DNA from 3 places in the Moellerella wisconsensis genome. Region 2 is predicted to be linked to each of the others. Evidence: predicted binding sites of a transcription regulator. Region 2 holds the regulator's gene; each other region holds the start of a gene.

Region 1 (5,274 bases), 800 kb from region 2:
TAACATAAATTAATTACAGTATTTGACCTACCTACTACCGTGCAGTTACCGATATCGTGCCGGTAATAAATTATCACGTTATTACATCGGGTTATCCGTCGAGGATAGCCCGAATTCCGTGTGTTATCACAGGATGATAATCTTTTGGTAACTCAATATGTTACGGTATTTGTCTATTATTCTGTTAATTATGATTATTTGAGAATCAGTTATGGGAAAACATGTTTCAGTCACTTTAGGTAGCATCGAGCCACTAGCCTTTTACGAACAAATTAATTCCGGAAAAACAGCGCTTATTTGTGAAGGTGGTGGTCAGCGCGGAATTTTTACCGCGGGTGTACTGGATGAGTTTCTTAAAGCTGATTTTAATCCCTTTGATATCATGATTGGCACCTCTGCCGGCGCCCAAAATTTATCTTCATATGTTTGCGGTCAGCGTGGATACGCTCGCCGAATAATTACTCGTTATACAACTAATCCACAATTTTTTAATCCATTGCGTTTTATTCGTGGTGGGCACTTAATCGATCTCGATTGGTTGATTAATGTAACTAATCAAGAGAATCCACTAGCGCTCGAAAAAGGATTGGAATTGATTGATTCTGGTCGAGAATTTTTGATGAGTACTTGTCGGAGTGATAATTTTGATGCGGTTTATTTACAGCCAGATAAAGATAATTGGTTAGATATTATTCGTGCCTCAAGTGCAATTCCAGGGTTTTATCGTTCGGGGGTTGAATTCGACGGGCATTTGTATCTTGATGGAGGGATTACTGCGGCTATCCCTGTTGAGGAAGCCTATCTGCGTGGTGCGGATACTATTGTAGTGATTAGAACGGTACCATCTCAAGTCTATTTTACTCCTGAATGGGTTAAAAGAATGACGCGTTGGTTAGAAACCAGCAGCTTACAAAAAATGGCGTTGATTATGAAAACTCATTTAAAAAGCTATCGTCGTACCCAAGAATTTATTGAGAACCCACCGGGTAACTTGCAAGTATTTGAAATATATCCTCCTACGCCATTAAAAAGTAGTGCACTTGGTAGCCGATTATCATCATTAAATTATGATTATCATACGGGTCGACATTGTGGCCGCTATTTTCTAGCTGCATTAGGCGATTGTTTCACTCAGCAAAATATTCATCTTACGGAGTCTTTTGATAAGCAAACAGCGCAAGATGAAATTTTACTTGAAGATGATTATGTCGAAGCCGCCGTCGCTCAATATGAATTAGACAAACAACAAAATAGTGAACTGAATGAACAAGAAAAACAACAGGTTAATATTGTTGAGCGTATAGCATCGGGGAAATAAAGTGTTTATAGATACTCACTGTCATTTTGATTTTCCTTTGTTTAGCGAAAATATTGTCGACAGTTTACAACGGGTAAGACAGGCTGAAATTTCGCATATTATTATGCCCGCAATTGATGTTGCCAATATTGATCGTATTTGGGATTTGTCTCGTCAACATATTGAATTATATGCTGCTTTAGGTTTTCACCCTCTTTTTCTTGCGTCATTTCAGTCCTCTCATATTGATAAATTATCTCAACGATTGAGTGAAAAAAACTCAAAGTGTGTTGCGGTGGGAGAAATTGGCTTAGATTTTTATCAGACAGATGCTCCAGTAGAGCAGCAAAAAATTGTGCTAATAGAACAACTTAAATTAGCCAAATACTATGATTTACCGGTAATTCTACATTCTCGCAAAAGTCATGATCAATTAGCGGCTATATTGCGGCGTCATCCTGTGCCTGCGACCGGTGTAGTACATGGATTTTCGGGAAGTTTATCGCAAGCCCAAGCTTTTATTAAATTAGGATATTCGATAGGCGTGGGAGGCACGATAACTTATGAAAGGGCACAAAAAACGCGACAAGTTATCGCACAATTACCATTATCTTCACTATTATTAGAAACTGATGCTCCCGATATGCCACTCAGTGGTTTTCAAGGTGAATCGAATCGTCCAGAACGGATTGGTTATGTATTTCAGACATTATGTGAACTGCGTCAGGAACCCCCCGAAGAAATCGCTGCTCAGCTTTACAAAAATAGCCAATCATTATTTAATCTTTATTAGACATCCTATCAATACGCTCAGCGATATGAGTAAAAGCACTATCTACCATATTCACATTAGCAATTTTCAATTAATTCTTAATATTATTAATTTTCTACGGGTATTGATTTTTTTGTGATAAATATCACAAAACATACTTTCTTGTTACTTTTATCAACTCGTATTTGTGACAAAGGTTAAGAGTTATTGGCGGTGACTCGGTATAATCAGCATCGAAAAGAGTCGGTAAACAAATAAGTTTACTGATATATCAATTTAGAATTAAGTGAACAGGGATACTTCCATGCAACTCATTATGAGTCTAGTGGGGATGGCGGCTTTGATTTTCATTGCTGTGCTATTCTCAACTAATCGCCGTGCAATTAAGCTTCGAACTGTCGTTGGTGCTTTCCTAATTCAGATTGGAGTAGGTGCTTTAGTTCTTTATGTCCCCGCAGGCCGTAAAGTGCTCCTCGCTGTATCTGATGCAGTATCAAGTGTAATCGGTTACGGCAAAGAAGGGATGGACTTCATTTTCGGTGGTCTAGTTTCTGATAAAATGTTTGAACTGTTTGGCGGTGGTGGCTTCATTTTTGCTTTGCGCGTATTGCCAGTTATCGTATTTTTCTCCTCATTAATCGCTGTGCTCTATTATCTGGGCATCATGCAATTTATTATTAAAATTCTTGGGGGTGGGCTACAAAAACTGCTCGGAACTTCAAGAACTGAATCATTGTCAGCTACTGCAAATATTTTTGTGGGTCAGACTGAAGCACCGTTAGTTGTGCGTCCTTATATTGCCACAATGACTAATTCTGAGCTATTTGCCATCATGAGTGGCGGGCTGGCTTCTGTTGCGGGCGCTGTACTTGCTGGCTATGCTCAAATGGGTGTTCCGATGGAATACTTGATTGCAGCTTCATTTATGGCGGCTCCAGGCGGGTTATTATTTGCTAAATTAATGGTGCCAGAAACTGAAGACATGAAAGACAGAGCTGATGCGATGGATTTAGTAGCTGAGGATGAACGCCCAGCTAACGTGATTGATGCGGCAGCGTCAGGTGCGGCATCAGGTATGCAATTAGCGCTTAACGTAGGTGCGATGCTATTAGCTTTTGTTGCCTTAATTGCGTTATTAAATGGTATTTTAAGCGGTATCGGTGGCTGGTTTGATTATCCACAGCTTTCGCTTGAGTTGATCCTCGGTTGGTGTTTTTCTCCAATTGCTTATTTGATAGGTGTTCCTTGGAGCGAAGCTAATATTGCGGGTTCATTCATCGGACAGAAGATTGTAGTCAATGAATTTGTGGCATACATTAATTTTGGTGAGTATCTCAAACCTGATGCTGATGTTATTGCTGCCGGTAAACAAGTGTTATCAGAACATACTAAAGCTATTATCTCCTTTGCTTTATGCGGTTTTGCTAATTTATCTTCGGTCGCTATTCTTCTCGGTGGATTAGGTAGCATGGCACCTAACCGTCGTCAAGATGTAGCACGTTTAGGGCTCAAAGCCGTAATGGCCGGGACTCTGTCTAACTTAATGAGTGCTACTATTGCGGGCTTCTTCCTGACGCTTGCTGTCATTTAATTGATTTTAAAAGAGATTGATTGGCTGCCATGATGAAATTTTTCGCCATGGCAGTCTAATTTTGTGAGCCGCTTCGTAGCTCTGTATCATTCTACTTACCAACTGCTAATCTGTTGTATACTCTTTACCAGCAGTTACTCATCTTGTAGTTTCTAAAATAATAATTTATTCGCTGATCCTCCGTAAGTTAATCTTAATAGTTGAGTTAACTACATTGATTCTTCTTATTATTTTAAGTGTTTATTACTGAAGTGAAGCGGTACTCAATTTATTTTCAGTTATATTTTTTCTAATTTTATTTTTTTGAGCGGTTTATTTTTGATAGTTTTCTATTTTGGTAATGCAATATAACTAAAAATAACCGACTTTTATGGAATAAAACTTATTAGAGAGCATAAAGCTGAGGTTAAATAGCGTATAATTAGTGACTGTGATCACGTGGTTACATTTAATCATGTAACATACAATTGTATAATGTGATTTGTGGCACATAAATACGTTCTGTTCCATGTTCAAATAACAACATATTGAGCATTTATGGAAAGGTAACCGCTCTCAAAGGTGGAATCAGAGAGCATCGTGCGGTGAGACGGAACTCAGCTGTTACTTTAGCCATCGGCTATCGCAACATCTTTAAGGAACCAAGCCCGCTCGCCAACAAAGAACATAATGTTCTGATAAATAAATAATATCGTTGGAGAGTTTTATGACTAATTTAACTGCAGCTGCGCAACGCGCACTGGCTTTGATGGACTTAACTACACTTAATGAAGATGACACTGACCAAAAAGTCACAGATTTATGTCATCAAGCAAAAAGCCCAGCAGGTAACACCGCGGCAATTTGTATCTATCCACGTTTTGTTCCGCTAGCACGCAAAGTTTTACGCGAGCAAGGCACCCCAGATATTCGTATCGCTACTGTCACTAATTTCCCTCATGGTAATGATGATATTGATATCGCATTAGCCGAGACTCGTGCAGCTATCGCTTATGGTGCTGATGATGTAGATGTGGTTTTCCCTTATCGCGCATTGATGGCTGGCAATGAACAAATCGGTTTTGATTTAGTTAAAGCATGTAAAGAAGCTTGTGCGGAAGCAGGCGTGCTATTAAAAGTTATTATTGAAACGGGCGAGCTGAAAACAGCAGAATTAATTCGTAAAGCATCTGAAATCTCAATTAATGCAGGCGCTGATTTTATTAAAACATCAACCGGTAAAGTACCTGTTAATGCAACGCTGGAAAGCGCTGAGATCATGATCCAAGTTATTCATGATATGGGAGTTGGTAAAACTGTCGGTTTCAAACCAGCGGGTGGTGTGCGTACAGCTGAAGAAGCGGCTCAATATTTAGCATTGGCAGACAGAATTATGGGCGAAGGCTGGGCTGATGCACGTCATTTCCGCTTTGGTGCATCAAGTTTACTGGGTAGTTTACTCAGCACGTTAGGTTTTGCGGGACAAAAGCAAAATAGCGGTTATTAATCTCGGAGAAATTCGTAGATTGAGTCCCCCCTCTGGTTGAATTTTAAGGAGTATATTTTGTTTTTAGCACAAGAAATTATCCGTAAAAAACGTGATGGCAAACAACTCAGCGAAGAAGAAATTCGTTT
Region 2 (8,053 bases):
TATTTGCTATTATAGCTTCGCGGCTCATCACCGCGCGCGATAAGAGCGGTCATCTGTCCGCTATTATTAAAGCAATAAATGACATTGCAAAATGCGTAATAAATAGGCCGGATCAAACATCAGCGAACCGGATATCATCAACAGTGTTTGCCCCTTTCTTAAGTACGCTATGGGAAACAATGCTTGCATGATTTAAAAATAACAGTATGTTATCCGCCTCACAAGAGCGCTAATAATTTAAATTAAAAATGTTATGCCAGAGAATTTTCGCCCGATAAACTGGGCTAAAAACCCACATTTACAGACACTTTTACCCCGAATTTTTAGACGGACGCCAAACATTAAACCCGTTTGGCAACGCCTTGAACTTCCGGATGGCGATTTTATCGATCTCGCATGGAGTGAGCCGCCTGTTGATGCGATTAACAAACCACGCTTAGTCATTTTCCATGGACTTGAGGGCAGTTTTAACAGCCCTTACGCACACGGTATGCTAGAAACAGCTCAAAAACATGGCTGGCTGGGGGTGATCATGCATTTTCGTGGCTGCAGTGGAGAGCCAAATCGCCAACAACGGATTTACCACTCTGGAGAAACTAGCGATGCGCGCTATTTTTTACATTGGCTAACCAAAACTTTTGGTAAAGCGCCAACTGCGGCTGTCGGATATTCACTCGGTGGTAATATGCTCGCGTGCTATTTAGCGGAAGCAGGCAATCAAGCCGAATTAGATGCTGCCGTCGTTGTTTCTGCACCATTAATGCTGGAAGCCTGTTCCCTGCGAATGGAAAAAGGCGTTTCACGCTTTTATCAACGCTATTTATTAAACGGGCTTAAACGCAATGCAACGCGCAAATTAGTCCGTTATCCGGGATCATTACCGCTTAATTTAATTCAATTAAAGAAATTAAAGAAAATCAGAGATTTTGATGATGTGATCACCGCTAAAATTCATGGTTTTTGCGATGCCGATGATTATTATCGCCGTTGTAGCGCCCTTCCTCGGTTACCACAAATCACCAAACCAACATTAATTATTCATGCTAAAGACGATCCTTTTATGGCACCAGAAGTAGTACCTAATTTAGCGTTATTACCTGATAACATTGAATATCAAATGACTGAGCATGGTGGGCATGTGGGATTTGTTAGTGGTACATTCAAGCGCCCAGAAATGTGGTTAGAACAGCGCATTCCACAATGGTTATCTCCTTATTTGGATAAAAAATAATTATGATTATTCCATGGCAAGATATCGCAGCTGATACGCTAGAAAGTTTGATAGAAAGTTTTGTTTTGCGCGAAGGTACTGATTATGGTGCACAAGAAAAATCGCTCGAACAGAAAGTGAATGATGTAAAACGGCAGTTAGCCGCAGGAGAAATTGTGTTAGTCTGGTCAGAATTGCATGAATCGGTTAATTTTATGCCGAAAGATCAATTTCGCCCGTAATTATTCACAGCACTCTGTCACTGTCTAATCACCGATTTTACCGATAGAGCAACCTGTGGAAGCGTAACAGGGAGTCTCCATTAATGTCGCAAAAACACCCAATTATTGCCGTCACTGGTTCAAGTGGTGCTGGTACAACCTCAACTAGCGTAGCTTTCCGTAAAATATTCAATCAATTAAATATCAGCGCTGCTTCAATTGAAGGTGATAGTTTTCACCATTATACGCGACCTGAAATGGATATGGCCATCCGCAAAGCCCGTGAGCAAGGCCGCCATATCAGCTATTTTGGCCCTGAAGCTAATGATTTTTCGTTACTGGAACAAACCTTAGTTGATTATGCTAAAACGGGCACTGGCCGCAGTCGAAAATATCTACATACCTACGATGAAGCCGTCCCTTATGGCTTGCAGCCGGGAATTTTCACGCCATGGGAACCATTGCCCGACAATACGGATATTCTTTTTTATGAGGGCCTACATGGCGGTATTGTAACGCCGGAGCATAATGTAGCACAGCACGTTGATCTATTAGTTGGGGTCGTACCAATTGTTAACTTGGAATGGATTCAGAAATTAATTCGTGACACGACAGAACGGGGTCATTCTCGAGAAGCAGTGATGGATTCAGTGGTGCGCTCAATGGGGGATTATATTAATTTCATTACTCCCCAATTTTCTCGCACTCATATCAACTTTCAACGTGTTCCGACAGTCGATACCTCCAATCCATTTGAAGCCCAAGCCATTCCTTCACAGGATGAAAGTTTTATTGTAATCCGCTTTAATGGCTTATCACATATTGATTTTCCATACTTATTATCGATGATCAACGGATCTTTTATATCAGCAATGAACACTATTGTTGTTCCGGGCGGTAAATTAAGCTTAGCAATGGAATTAATAATGACGCCATTAGTCGAAAAATTAATAAGTGGTAAGAAATAATAATTAAATTGATGCCCTCTTTTATTAAAAACAGTTTATTGTTGATAATTTATTGTGATGGGCATCAAACTTTAAAAAAGTTTAGTAAAAATAAAATTTATTTTAGATTTCTAATTTCAAAACTGTGAGTTACTTTTACCGCTTTTTCTAACATCATAGAAACAGAACAATATTTATCAGCAGAAAGTTTTACTGCTCGTTCAACCATTTTATCGTTTAAGTCATTACCGGAAACAATAAAATGAAGATTAATATAAGTAAAATAACGTGGTATTTCTTCACGACGCTCAGAAGTTAATTTAACTTCACAATCAGTCACTTCATTGCGTCCCTTTTTTAAAATAGATACCACATCAATCGCGCTACATCCGCCAACCGCCATTAAAACCATTTCCATTGGGCTAGGTGCTTTATCTCCAGAATTACCATCCATCATTAATTGATGGCCTGATGCTGACTCACCTAAAAAAGAAAGACCTTCAACCCACTTAACTCTTGCTTCCATGATAATACTCCGCCATATAAATTGATTTTATATTAACTAAAAGACTACCCTTTCATATAATCGCTGGCAATCTGATTACAGATTTATTAAGCTGAAACGAGACAACCAAGACTTTCAGTAATTAATATGTTAAAAATATAAACTGCTAAAACGGGGTAAGATCAATACCGAACAGTATAGTTAAATATATTATATGATTAATATTAACTTGCCTCATTGGGCTTATTAATATGTTAAGCTACTGACTTTAAGCTAACCCACTCAATAAAATTATATTTATCGAGTTAGCTGCAATAACATACAGAGGATAACGCGAATGATTCTCGGCAAGCCACAAACAGACCCGACTCTTGAATGGTTTTTGTCACACTGCCATATTCATAAATATCCATCCAAGAGCACACTGATCCATCAGGGTGAGAAAGCAGAAACACTTTATTATATTGTAAAAGGTTCTGTGGCTGTTTTAATTAAAGATGAAGAAGGCAAAGAGATGATCCTCTCCTATTTAAATCAGGGAGATTTCATCGGTGAGCTTGGGTTATTTGAAGAAGGGCAGGAGCGCTCAGCATGGGTACGTGCCAAAAGTGCTTGTGAAGTTGCTGAAATTTCGTATAAAAAGTTCCGTCAATTAATTCAGGTTAATCCTGATATTTTGATGCGCTTATCAGCACAAATGGCAAGCCGTCTGCAAACCACGTCAGAGAAAGTAGGTAACTTAGCTTTCTTAGACGTAACTGGCCGTATTGCGCAGACACTACTAAGTTTAGCCAAACAACCTGACGCTATGACCCATCCTGATGGTATGCAAATTAAAATTACCCGTCAGGAAATCGGCCAGATCGTGGGATGTTCCCGTGAAACCGTCGGCCGCATTTTAAAAATGCTGGAAGACCAAAACCTGATTTCTGCGCATGGAAAAACAATTGTGGTCTACGGAACACGATAAACATATTCAATGCCCAGTAATACCCGTGTATTAGAACATTCTGTAATACAGACTGTAGTACAAAATGTAGTACAAAATATGCGTGATAAAACATTACGATTTATCACGTTACAAATCGCCATTGAGCTGCGCGTATAAAATTAATTGTTCAATCTACGCCATAGCAAATCAATCGGTGTCAGAGATAAACCAGTGCTTATCATCACGATAGCACTGGTTTATTGTCAAATAACAAATATTTGCATTTTTATGCAATTAAACCTGCAATTGCCAGCTCCAATTTTTTCATGCCTTCTGTAATATCTTCAGTAGGAATAATCAGTGATGGTGTAAAACGTAGAACGTTTTGCCCGGCATTTAGCATCATTACGCCTTCATGGGCGCAAGCTTGTAATATCTCTTTCGATTTATTTTTCAATGGCCCAGTTAATTCCGCGCCAATTAATAAACCTAAGCCTCGGATCTCATCAAATACGGCATATTTGCTATTAATCTCGTGTAGATAATTAATAAATAACTGGCGGCGAACTTCAACGCCCTGTAAAACGTCAGGCGTATTAATAATATCAAAAGCCGCATTACCTACTGCGCAGGCCAATGGGTTTCCACCATACGTTGTTCCGTGAGTTCCTGGCCCCATCGCTTGTGCTATTTCTGCGGTAGTTAACATAGCACTAATCGGGAAGCCACCACCTAACGCTTTAGCTGTGGTCAAAATATCTGGAGTAATACCATAATGCATATAAGAGAACAATTTACCTGTCCGTCCCATACCACTTTGAACTTCATCAAAAACTAATAGCGCTTGATTTTCATCGCACAACTTACGAACACCCTGCATAAACTCAGTAGTTGCAGCAATAACCCCACCCTCACCTTGCACTGGCTCTAACACTACAGCACAAGTATGATCATCAATTACCGCTTTTAATGCCGCTAAATCATTAAACGGAACATGAACAATATCCGCAGGTTTAGGGCCGAATCCATCAGCATATTTTGGCTGGCCACCCACGGAAACTGTAAACAGTGTGCGCCCGTGAAACCCTTGTTTAAAGGCAATAATTTTTGTTTTATACGGATTGTGTTTAGTGATCGCATAATGGCGTGCCAACTTAAAAGCCGCTTCATTAGCTTCTGCGCCCGAGTTGGCAAAAAATACTTTTTCAGCAAAAGTGGCAGAAATTAATTTTTGCGCCAACGTTAACGCAGGTTCGTTAGTAAAAATATTACTAACATGCCATAATTTTTCGCTCTGCCGTTGAATAGCTTGGGTCAGCGCTGGATGACAATGTCCTAAAGCTAGCACAGCAATACCACCGGCAAAATCAATATATTGCTTACCTTGTTGATCCCAAACTCGGCTACCTTGCCCTTTAACTGGAATAAACTCAGCGGGTGAATAGATAGGCAACATAACCTGATCATAGGTTTGCCGATTTACTAAATTTGCTGTTCCTACCACTGATTCTGTCATAGCGCTCACCTAAATAGCCCTTAGCTAAACTGTATTGTTTATCTCAAATGAAAATATAATCATTAAATATGAATAAAAAATCAATAAAGGGCAACTAATAAATCAATAAAGTAAGATTTAATTGAACATAGGGGGGCTTATAGGAAGTGAACAACAGAGAACAAATAGAGAATTTTGCCATTGTTCATTGATTAAGGGCAGCCAATGAACTAAAAGCCATAGGCTGCACTACTTAGCATGAAGATAAATTTAATTAGTATTTAAGAAAATTACTTAATAATAGGTGGCCCTGTTCACTTAAAATACTTTCAGGGTGAAACTGTACGCCTTCGATAGGCAAGGTTTTATGGCGAATGCCCATAATCTCATCGATATCACCGTTATTTAACGACCAAGCTGTAACCTCAAATGCAGCAGGTAATGTCTCCGCCGCAACCACCAAGGAATGGTAACGAGTCACCGTTAATGGCCGGTTAAGTCCTTTAAATACACCCTGTTGATTATGGTGGATAGCCGATGTCTTACCGTGCATAACTTCACGTGCCTGAACTACCGATGCACCAAAAGCTTGCCCAATCGCTTGATGACCAAGGCAAATTCCAAGAATCGGGATTTCACCAGCAAAGTGTTTAATCACTTCCAGAGAAATTCCTGCCTCATTAGGCGTGCAAGGACCGGGTGAAATAACGATGTGTGTAGGTGCAAGTTGTTCAATATCTACAAGAGTAATTTCATCATTACGCTTAACAACCACTTCTACATCTAGCTCACAAAAATACTGATATAGGTTATAAGTAAATGAATCGTAATTATCAATAAGTAACAGCATATTAGCCTATCCGACTGATTTTTTATCATTATTTTAGTGGCCACTGACATGAAATAACGGCTCTGTCAATTAGGCGACCGGCTAAAAATGGCCAGAAATTATTATAAGGCGGCTATCATAGCACAGCCTGACGAGGAAAATAGCCCATTTAAATCAATGATACTATTTTTCACTGAATAAAAACTTCATGTAAATCATATGGCTATATATTACAAAATTATAACAACGTGACTATAACGGCCCCGATCATAGAAAAAATTCAACAAATCAAACCGTTATTGTTCGATAAACTTTAATCTATTTTCAAGATGAACGAAAAATAGAGAAAACATGAGATTAATAAGTTAATAAATAAAACGGTGAATAACAAAAGCAAGAAAAAACAGAGAAATGGACAAAAATAATATTCAACAGCAGATGAGATATTACCTTCACCTGCTGACTAAAATAATTTAATAAAAATTAAGGTTTTTTAACCACTTGAGCAGAAATAATGGTTATTGGTTCAACGGGAACATTTTGATATGGACCAACATTTTCAGTTTTCACTTTAGCTATTTTATCAACCACATCCATACCTTTAACCACTTTGCCAAATACAGCATAGCCAAAGTCGCGCTGGCCATGATCTAAGAAGGCATTATCCGCAATATTGATAAAAAATTGGCTGGTAGCACTATCTTTACTGGTAGTTCGCGCCATAGCAACGGTTCCACGCAAATTACGCAAACCATTATCGGCCTCATTTTTAATCGGAGCTCGGGTTTGTTTCTGTTGTAATTCTTTATTAAATCCACCGCCTTGGATCATAAACCCTGGGATCACTCGATGAAACGTCGTACCGTTATAATACCCCTCATTGACATATTGCATAAAATTATCAGTAGTCACTGGCGCTTTTTTATCATTTAATTCTAATTCAATGTCACCCGCAGACGTAACTAACTTCACATAAGTCTCACCTGCTGCAACCGCCATAGAAGAAACACTAATAGCACAGACCGCCAGTAAAGGCATAAAAATACGTTTTAACATTAAAGATCCCTTTATTATTACCCAATAATCTATTAATCAACTAATTCTAGAGCGAGGCTAAAAATATTGTCGAAGATTTACCTTTATTTACGCCATTTACGCCAAAAAGCCATTATTACGACAATAAATAATCTTCGGCTATTTTGACATAAAAAAAAATAACTTATCGCCTGAAAAACAGCGTAATAGATAAAAAATAGTTATCAAGCAGATAAACGTGCAACAATAACTAAAACAATCTTTGTTTGTCTGTTTGCCTATCGTTATAATCGCCCAGCCTTTTGAGCCAAACTCAGGGAGAATCATCATGGCCATTAAAAACCATAATTATCATATGACAAAATTTGTCATTAGTGCACCCGACATTCGTCACCTTCCTAACGATACAGGAATTGAGGTGGCATTTGCTGGCCGTTCGAACGCAGGAAAATCCAGTGCGCTTAATACACTGACGCAACAAAAAAGCTTGGCCCGTACCAGTAAAACTCCGGGAAGAACCCAATTAATTAACTTATTTGAAGTTGAAGAAGGTGTTCGTTTAGTCGATTTACCTGGCTATGGTTACGCAGAAGTTCCCGAAGCCATGAAACGTAAATGGCAGCAAGCATTAGGGGAATATTTACAAAAAAGAGAATGTCTTAAAGGATTAGTGGTGTTGATGGATATTCGCCATCCACTGAAAGACCTAGATATGCAGATGGTCGAGTGGGCAGTCGCAATGAATGTCCCCGTTTTGGTGTTATTAACCAAAGCAGACAAACTTGCCTCTGGTGCTAAAAAGAAACAATTGATGGGAGTAAGACAGGCTCTAGCAGAGCTTGAGGGTGATATTGAAGTAGAAAACTTCTCATCACTTAAA
Region 3 (5,274 bases), 710 kb from region 2:
TCCGCTCAGCTTATCCAGATCCTAAAGCATTAGAAGGCCGTTTGACTGTCATGGTAGCCAACTTAGCACCACGAAAAATGCGCTTTGGTATGTCTGAAGGTATGGTGATGGCCGCGGGCCCTGGCGATAAAGATATCTTCTTATTAAGCCCAGACAGCGGTGCTCAACCAGGAATGCAAGTTAAATAAACCTATGATTTGAAGCGGCGGGTGTATTTATTATCAGCCACCAACCGCCGAATAAATTAAGGTATAAAATACTAAATTTCTGAAAGAAATAAGTTAAAAATTAAATTAAAGCGGAGTTAATTTTAATTCTCCGCTTTTTTTATGGGCTTTTTTATGTGATCTATAGCGCATTTGCAAAGTTAATTGTATGATAAATGCATCTAAGATAACAGGACCACCATTATGTCACTCAAACAAGTGCTGATAATCGGCTGGCAATATTTGCGGGCATTTGCACTACTTTATCTTTGCCTCATTATCGGAAATATGATCTCCACATTGCTCCCGTTTGCGATACCTGGCAGCATTGTTGGTATGCTGATTTTATTCGCATTATTAGCACTCCAGCTTGTCCCCTCCCATTGGGTACAACCGGGATGCACTCTGCTATTAAAAAATATGACGTTATTGTTTGTCCCTATTGGCGTCGGCATCATGAATTATTATGGCCAAGTGAGCCAACAAATTGTTCCTATTTTAGTTGCTTGTTTTATAAGTACTTTTGTCGTTATGGTGGTCGTTGCATACAGCTCACATTATATTCATCGTGAGCGGCCAATCACCGGAGCTAAACCTGATGAAGTTCCATTACCTCCTGAAACTCCTGAAACTCCTGACCTTAATGAAATTACTGAAAGCCTGTTGACTGACAGCAAAAATCCACAAGAGAACAAAAAATGTTAAGTCATATCTGGTGGTCACTACCACTCACAATTATTGTGTTTTATCTCGCGAGAGCATTGGCAATAAAAGTTAAATTACCCGTTTTAAATCCGCTATTAATTGCGATCGCGGTCATTATTCCGGTCCTCATACTAACCAATACTCCTTATGAGCACTATTTTGCCGGAAGTAAAATTCTTAATGACCTACTGCAGCCCGCAGTCGTCGCACTCGCATTTCCATTATATGAACAGCTGCACCAAATTCGCGCGCAGTGGAAATCATTATTCAGTATCTGCTTTGCCGGTAGCATTATAGCTATGTTTACCGGGACCTCTATTGCTTTATGGCTGGGAGCAACACCAGATATCGCCGCCTCAATTTTACCTAAATCAGTTACTACCCCGATAGCGATGGCAGTAGCAGATTCGATTGGGGGGATCCCTGCAGTCAGTGCAGCTTGTGTTATTTTTGTCGGTATTTTAGGTGCAATGTTTGGCCATTCATTATTTGATACTTTACGTATTAAAACGCATGCATCGCGAGGATTAGCAATGGGAACGGCCTCCCATGCCTTAGGGACTGCCCGCTGCGCTGAAGTAGACTATGTTGAAGGTGCGTATAGCTCACTGGCATTAATGACCTGCGGGATAATTACTTCATTATTAGCCCCGTTCATTTTCCCGGTGATTTTACATTTATTTAGTTAATCGCATTTAATCCAAGATACTTATCAAGGGATCTCGGCTTCTGGATATTAATTTTAATGCTAAATCTACCTATAACAGCTATAAATTTGAGATACATCTCTCAATTATGAAACAACAAAATCTAATTTCATAATAAAAGTGAAGTAGATCACATTTGTTTATATGTAATATTGCCTAGAATGGTTGCAACTTTTTTGGGAGGGAATATTATGCACGCACGTTTTCAGTCAGTCTGGCCACAATTACCAGAGAAATTACAATCAGCTCTAAAACCTATTATCGATGATCCTGATTTTTCTGCCATGCTGACAGCTGAGCAAGTTCTACAGATCAAATCTGCATGCCAGTATCATGATGACGAATTAGCCTTTGCTTTATTACCTCTAGCCGCTGCTTGTGCAGTAACTCCTATTTCTCATTTTAATGTCGGTGCGATATCTCGCGGTGTTAGCGGTAATCTCTATTTTGGCGCCAACATGGAATTTAGCCACTGTGCATTACAGCAATCAGTTCATGCTGAACAAAGTGCAATTACTCATGCGTGGCTACGAGGCGAAAAGCAAATAGTCGCCATGACTGTCAACTATACTCCTTGCGGCCATTGTCGCCAGTTTATGAATGAATTGCGTGGTAACGAAAGTTTATCCATTCATTTACCGGGACGTCAGCCGGCCAAATTACATGATTACTTGCCTGATGCTTTTGGTCCTGTCGATTTAAATATCACCACATTATTAATGGATGATATTCATCATGGATATACCATTGAAAGCCATGACCCCCTAGTAAAATCAGCATTAAATGCAGCAAATCAATCGCATGCACCTTACAGCCTATCCCACAGTGGTGTCGCGTTACAGCATAAAGATGGCTCTATCTTTAGTGGAAAATATGCTGAAAATGCCGCATTTAACCCAAGTTTTCCCCCTCTGCAAGCTGCATTAGTTTTGATGAATTTATCCGGTAAAAAACTAGAAGATATTGAACGAGCAGTATTAGTCGAAGGCAAAGATTCAATTTTATCCCAATGGGCGACCACTGAGCTAGTATTGAAAAATTTAGGCTGTCAACATATTGAATTACATCATTTAGTTTAAGAAATAATAATATTTTTCAGTCGCCGTTGATATAAAATCAAATCAGTTTGATATCAACGGCAATATTCAAAAGCCCCCTAAATTACACTGCGCTAAATTTAGTCGTCATATTGTTAAATTATCTATAAAACCAACTAATTCAATATTATCAAATAGATAAGCTAACTTAATCTTCTATTAAATAATTAAAAACCATAATAAAAATTAATACATTTAATCACTATAGAATATATTGAATAATTTCCATCGGATTCATTAAATATATTTATAAGCTGAATCGTAACAAGAAAACTAATTTATATATTTATCTCCTTGTTAATATAAAATTAAACCACTTTAACTCCCAAGTTTGGCCTATCATTAGAACTTGAACTATTTCTGGTGTATCATTAAGCCATTATACTGTTTATTGTTTTATTATTATTTACATCATATTTCGAATTGCTGGTGCATTGACTATTTTTTCTGCATCCGCAATTAGCTCAGCTTAACGGGCAGTATTTTTGATTTCCTGGCTGTCCTACGAAATATTGCGGCTATCACAAATTATTTACGCTTATTTATCAACATTCACTGTACATATTTTTTGTTTATCTTAGGATCTAGGTGAATTGTTGTTTTTATCCGTCCGAAGAGTGATTATTCAATGGAACTTGAACACGAAAGTAAACGCCCTCTCTACATTCCTTACGCTGGCCCTATTCTGCTCGAATTTCCTCTATTAAATAAAGGTAGCGCCTTTTCAGAAGAAGAACGTGCTAATTTCAACCTTTATGGCTTATTACCTGAACAAGTCGAGACAATAGAAGAACAAGTTGAACGTGCTTATCGCCAATTGATTGACTTCAAAACAGATATTGATAAGCATATCTATCTAAGAAATATTCAGGATACCAATGAGACCCTGTTTTATCGTCTCGTTGATGAGCATCTGACTGAAGTCATGCCGATCATCTATACACCAACGGTAGGTGAAGCATGTGAACACTTCTCAGATATTTATCGTCGCGCTCGTGGATTATTTATTTCGTATCCTAATCGCGAATATATTGATGATATGTTACAAAATGCCACTAAACAAAATGTAAAAGTAATTGTTGTGACTGATGGTGAACGTATTCTGGGGCTCGGTGACCAAGGTATCGGCGGTATGGGTATTCCTATCGGAAAACTATCTTTATATACGGCTTGTGGTGGAATTAGCCCCGCGTATACCTTGCCAGTAGTTCTCGATGTAGGAACAAATAATCCGCAACGCTTAAATGATCCTCTATACATGGGATGGCGCCATCCTCGAATTACGGCTGATGAATACAATGAATTTGTTGATGAATTTGTCCAAGCGGTAAAACGACGCTGGCCTAACGTATTGCTGCAATTTGAAGATTTTGCACAAAAAAATGCCATGCCGTTACTGACCAGATACCGTGATGAACTGTGCTGCTTTAATGATGATATTCAAGGGACAGCATCTGTTACCCTTGGTAGTCTGATTGCTGCCAGTCATGCTGCGGGACGTCAACTAAGGGATCAATGTGTCACTTTCTTAGGCGCTGGCTCCGCAGGTTGTGGTATCGCTGAACAAATTATTGCTCAAATGAAATCTGAAGGCCTTAACGATCAAGAAGCACGTGCTCGCATCTTTATGGTTGACCGATTTGGCCTACTGACTAATAAACTGCCTAATTTATTAGACTTCCAAAGTAAATTAATCCAACACAGTGAAAATCTAGCTGATTGGGATAATACTAACGACGCTATTTCTTTACTTGATGTCGTGCGTAATGCCAAACCAACTATTTTAATTGGTGTCTCTGGACAAGCAGGTTTATTCACAGAAGAAATCATCAAAGAGATGCATAAACACTGTGAACGTCCTATTGTTATGCCATTATCTAACCCGACCTCGCGTGTTGAAGCTCGCCCAGAAGATATTATTGCTTGGACTAATGGTCAGGCTCTGGTCGCTACTGGCAGTCCGTTTAGTCCCGTGGTGTATAAAGAAAAAACCTATCCTATCGCACAGTGTAATAACTCTTATATTTTCCCTGGTATAGGTTTGGGAGTAATAGCTTCAGGTGCTAAACGAGTCACTGATGCGATGTTAATGGCGGCAAGCCGTGCGCTGGCTGAATGTTCACCATTAGCCAAAGAGGGTGAAGGTTCTCTACTTCCCTTGCTTGATGATATCCAAGAAGTTTCGCGTATAATTGCTAAACAAGTCGCTAAAGAAGCACAAATCCAAGGCGTAGCAACCGTTACTTCAGATAAAGCGCTAGATGAGGCGATTGAAAATAATTTTTGGAAACCGGAGTACCGTATTTATAAACGAACTTCATTCTAAGAAATATAGCCAACATTGTTCTTAAAAAGCACGCTTATTATGGTTTAATGCTTGTCTGTTAAGAACAAAATGGAACGGTTCCCTTGTTCTGTAAAAATCCGTGGTCTTCCTAAGATTACGGATTTTTTATGTTATTTAGTTAAGTTCTTGATACTGTTCTTTCATTTTCACCAAAAAAGCTTACCTCTCTTTCTGCTCTCCTTTCGCTTATCGAGGAATATTTGCTCCATAAT

Evidence for each region. The regulator CRP, encoded in region 2, controls carbon source genes, mostly activating them, when cyclic AMP is high. The targets are predictions, from matches to a motif close to ATGTGANNNNNNTCACAT.
Region 1: MNY66_RS13360 (NupC/NupG family nucleoside CNT transporter) is a predicted target of CRP. The motif match lies at 2,203-2,220, and genes of this name have one in related genera.
Region 3: cdd (cytidine deaminase) is a predicted target of CRP. The motif match lies at 1,737-1,754, and genes of this name have one in related genera.

Annotation. Positions count from the first base shown of each region.
Region 1 is NZ_CP093242.1:3,045,859-3,051,132, reverse strand. It holds gene MNY66_RS13370 (patatin-like phospholipase family protein) at 212-1,318, shown strand; gene MNY66_RS13365 (TatD family hydrolase) at 1,320-2,090, shown strand; gene MNY66_RS13360 (NupC/NupG family nucleoside CNT transporter) at 2,386-3,660, shown strand; gene deoC (deoxyribose-phosphate aldolase) at 4,367-5,146, shown strand; gene deoA (thymidine phosphorylase) at 5,204-5,274, shown strand, end outside.
Region 2 is NZ_CP093242.1:263,027-271,079, reverse strand. It holds gene MNY66_RS01130 (hydrolase) at 254-1,231, shown strand; gene MNY66_RS01125 (YheU family protein) at 1,234-1,452, shown strand; gene MNY66_RS01120 (phosphoribulokinase) at 1,536-2,399, shown strand; gene MNY66_RS01115 (OsmC family protein) at 2,497-2,904, opposite strand; gene crp (cAMP-activated global transcriptional regulator CRP) at 3,221-3,853, shown strand; gene MNY66_RS17925 (hypothetical protein) at 3,863-3,991, shown strand; gene argD (bifunctional acetylornithine/succinyldiaminopimelate transaminase) at 4,101-5,330, opposite strand; gene MNY66_RS01100 (aminodeoxychorismate synthase component II) at 5,584-6,159, opposite strand; gene ppiA (peptidylprolyl isomerase A) at 6,622-7,194, opposite strand; gene yihA (ribosome biogenesis GTP-binding protein YihA/YsxC) at 7,502-8,053, shown strand, end outside.
Region 3 is NZ_CP093242.1:977,340-982,613, reverse strand. It holds gene metG (methionine--tRNA ligase) at 1-188, shown strand, start outside; gene MNY66_RS04240 (CidA/LrgA family protein) at 411-911, shown strand; gene MNY66_RS04235 (CidB/LrgB family autolysis modulator) at 905-1,600, shown strand; gene cdd (cytidine deaminase) at 1,810-2,697, shown strand; gene MNY66_RS04225 (NAD-dependent malic enzyme) at 3,344-5,041, shown strand; gene MNY66_RS18015 (hypothetical protein) at 5,263-5,274, shown strand, end outside.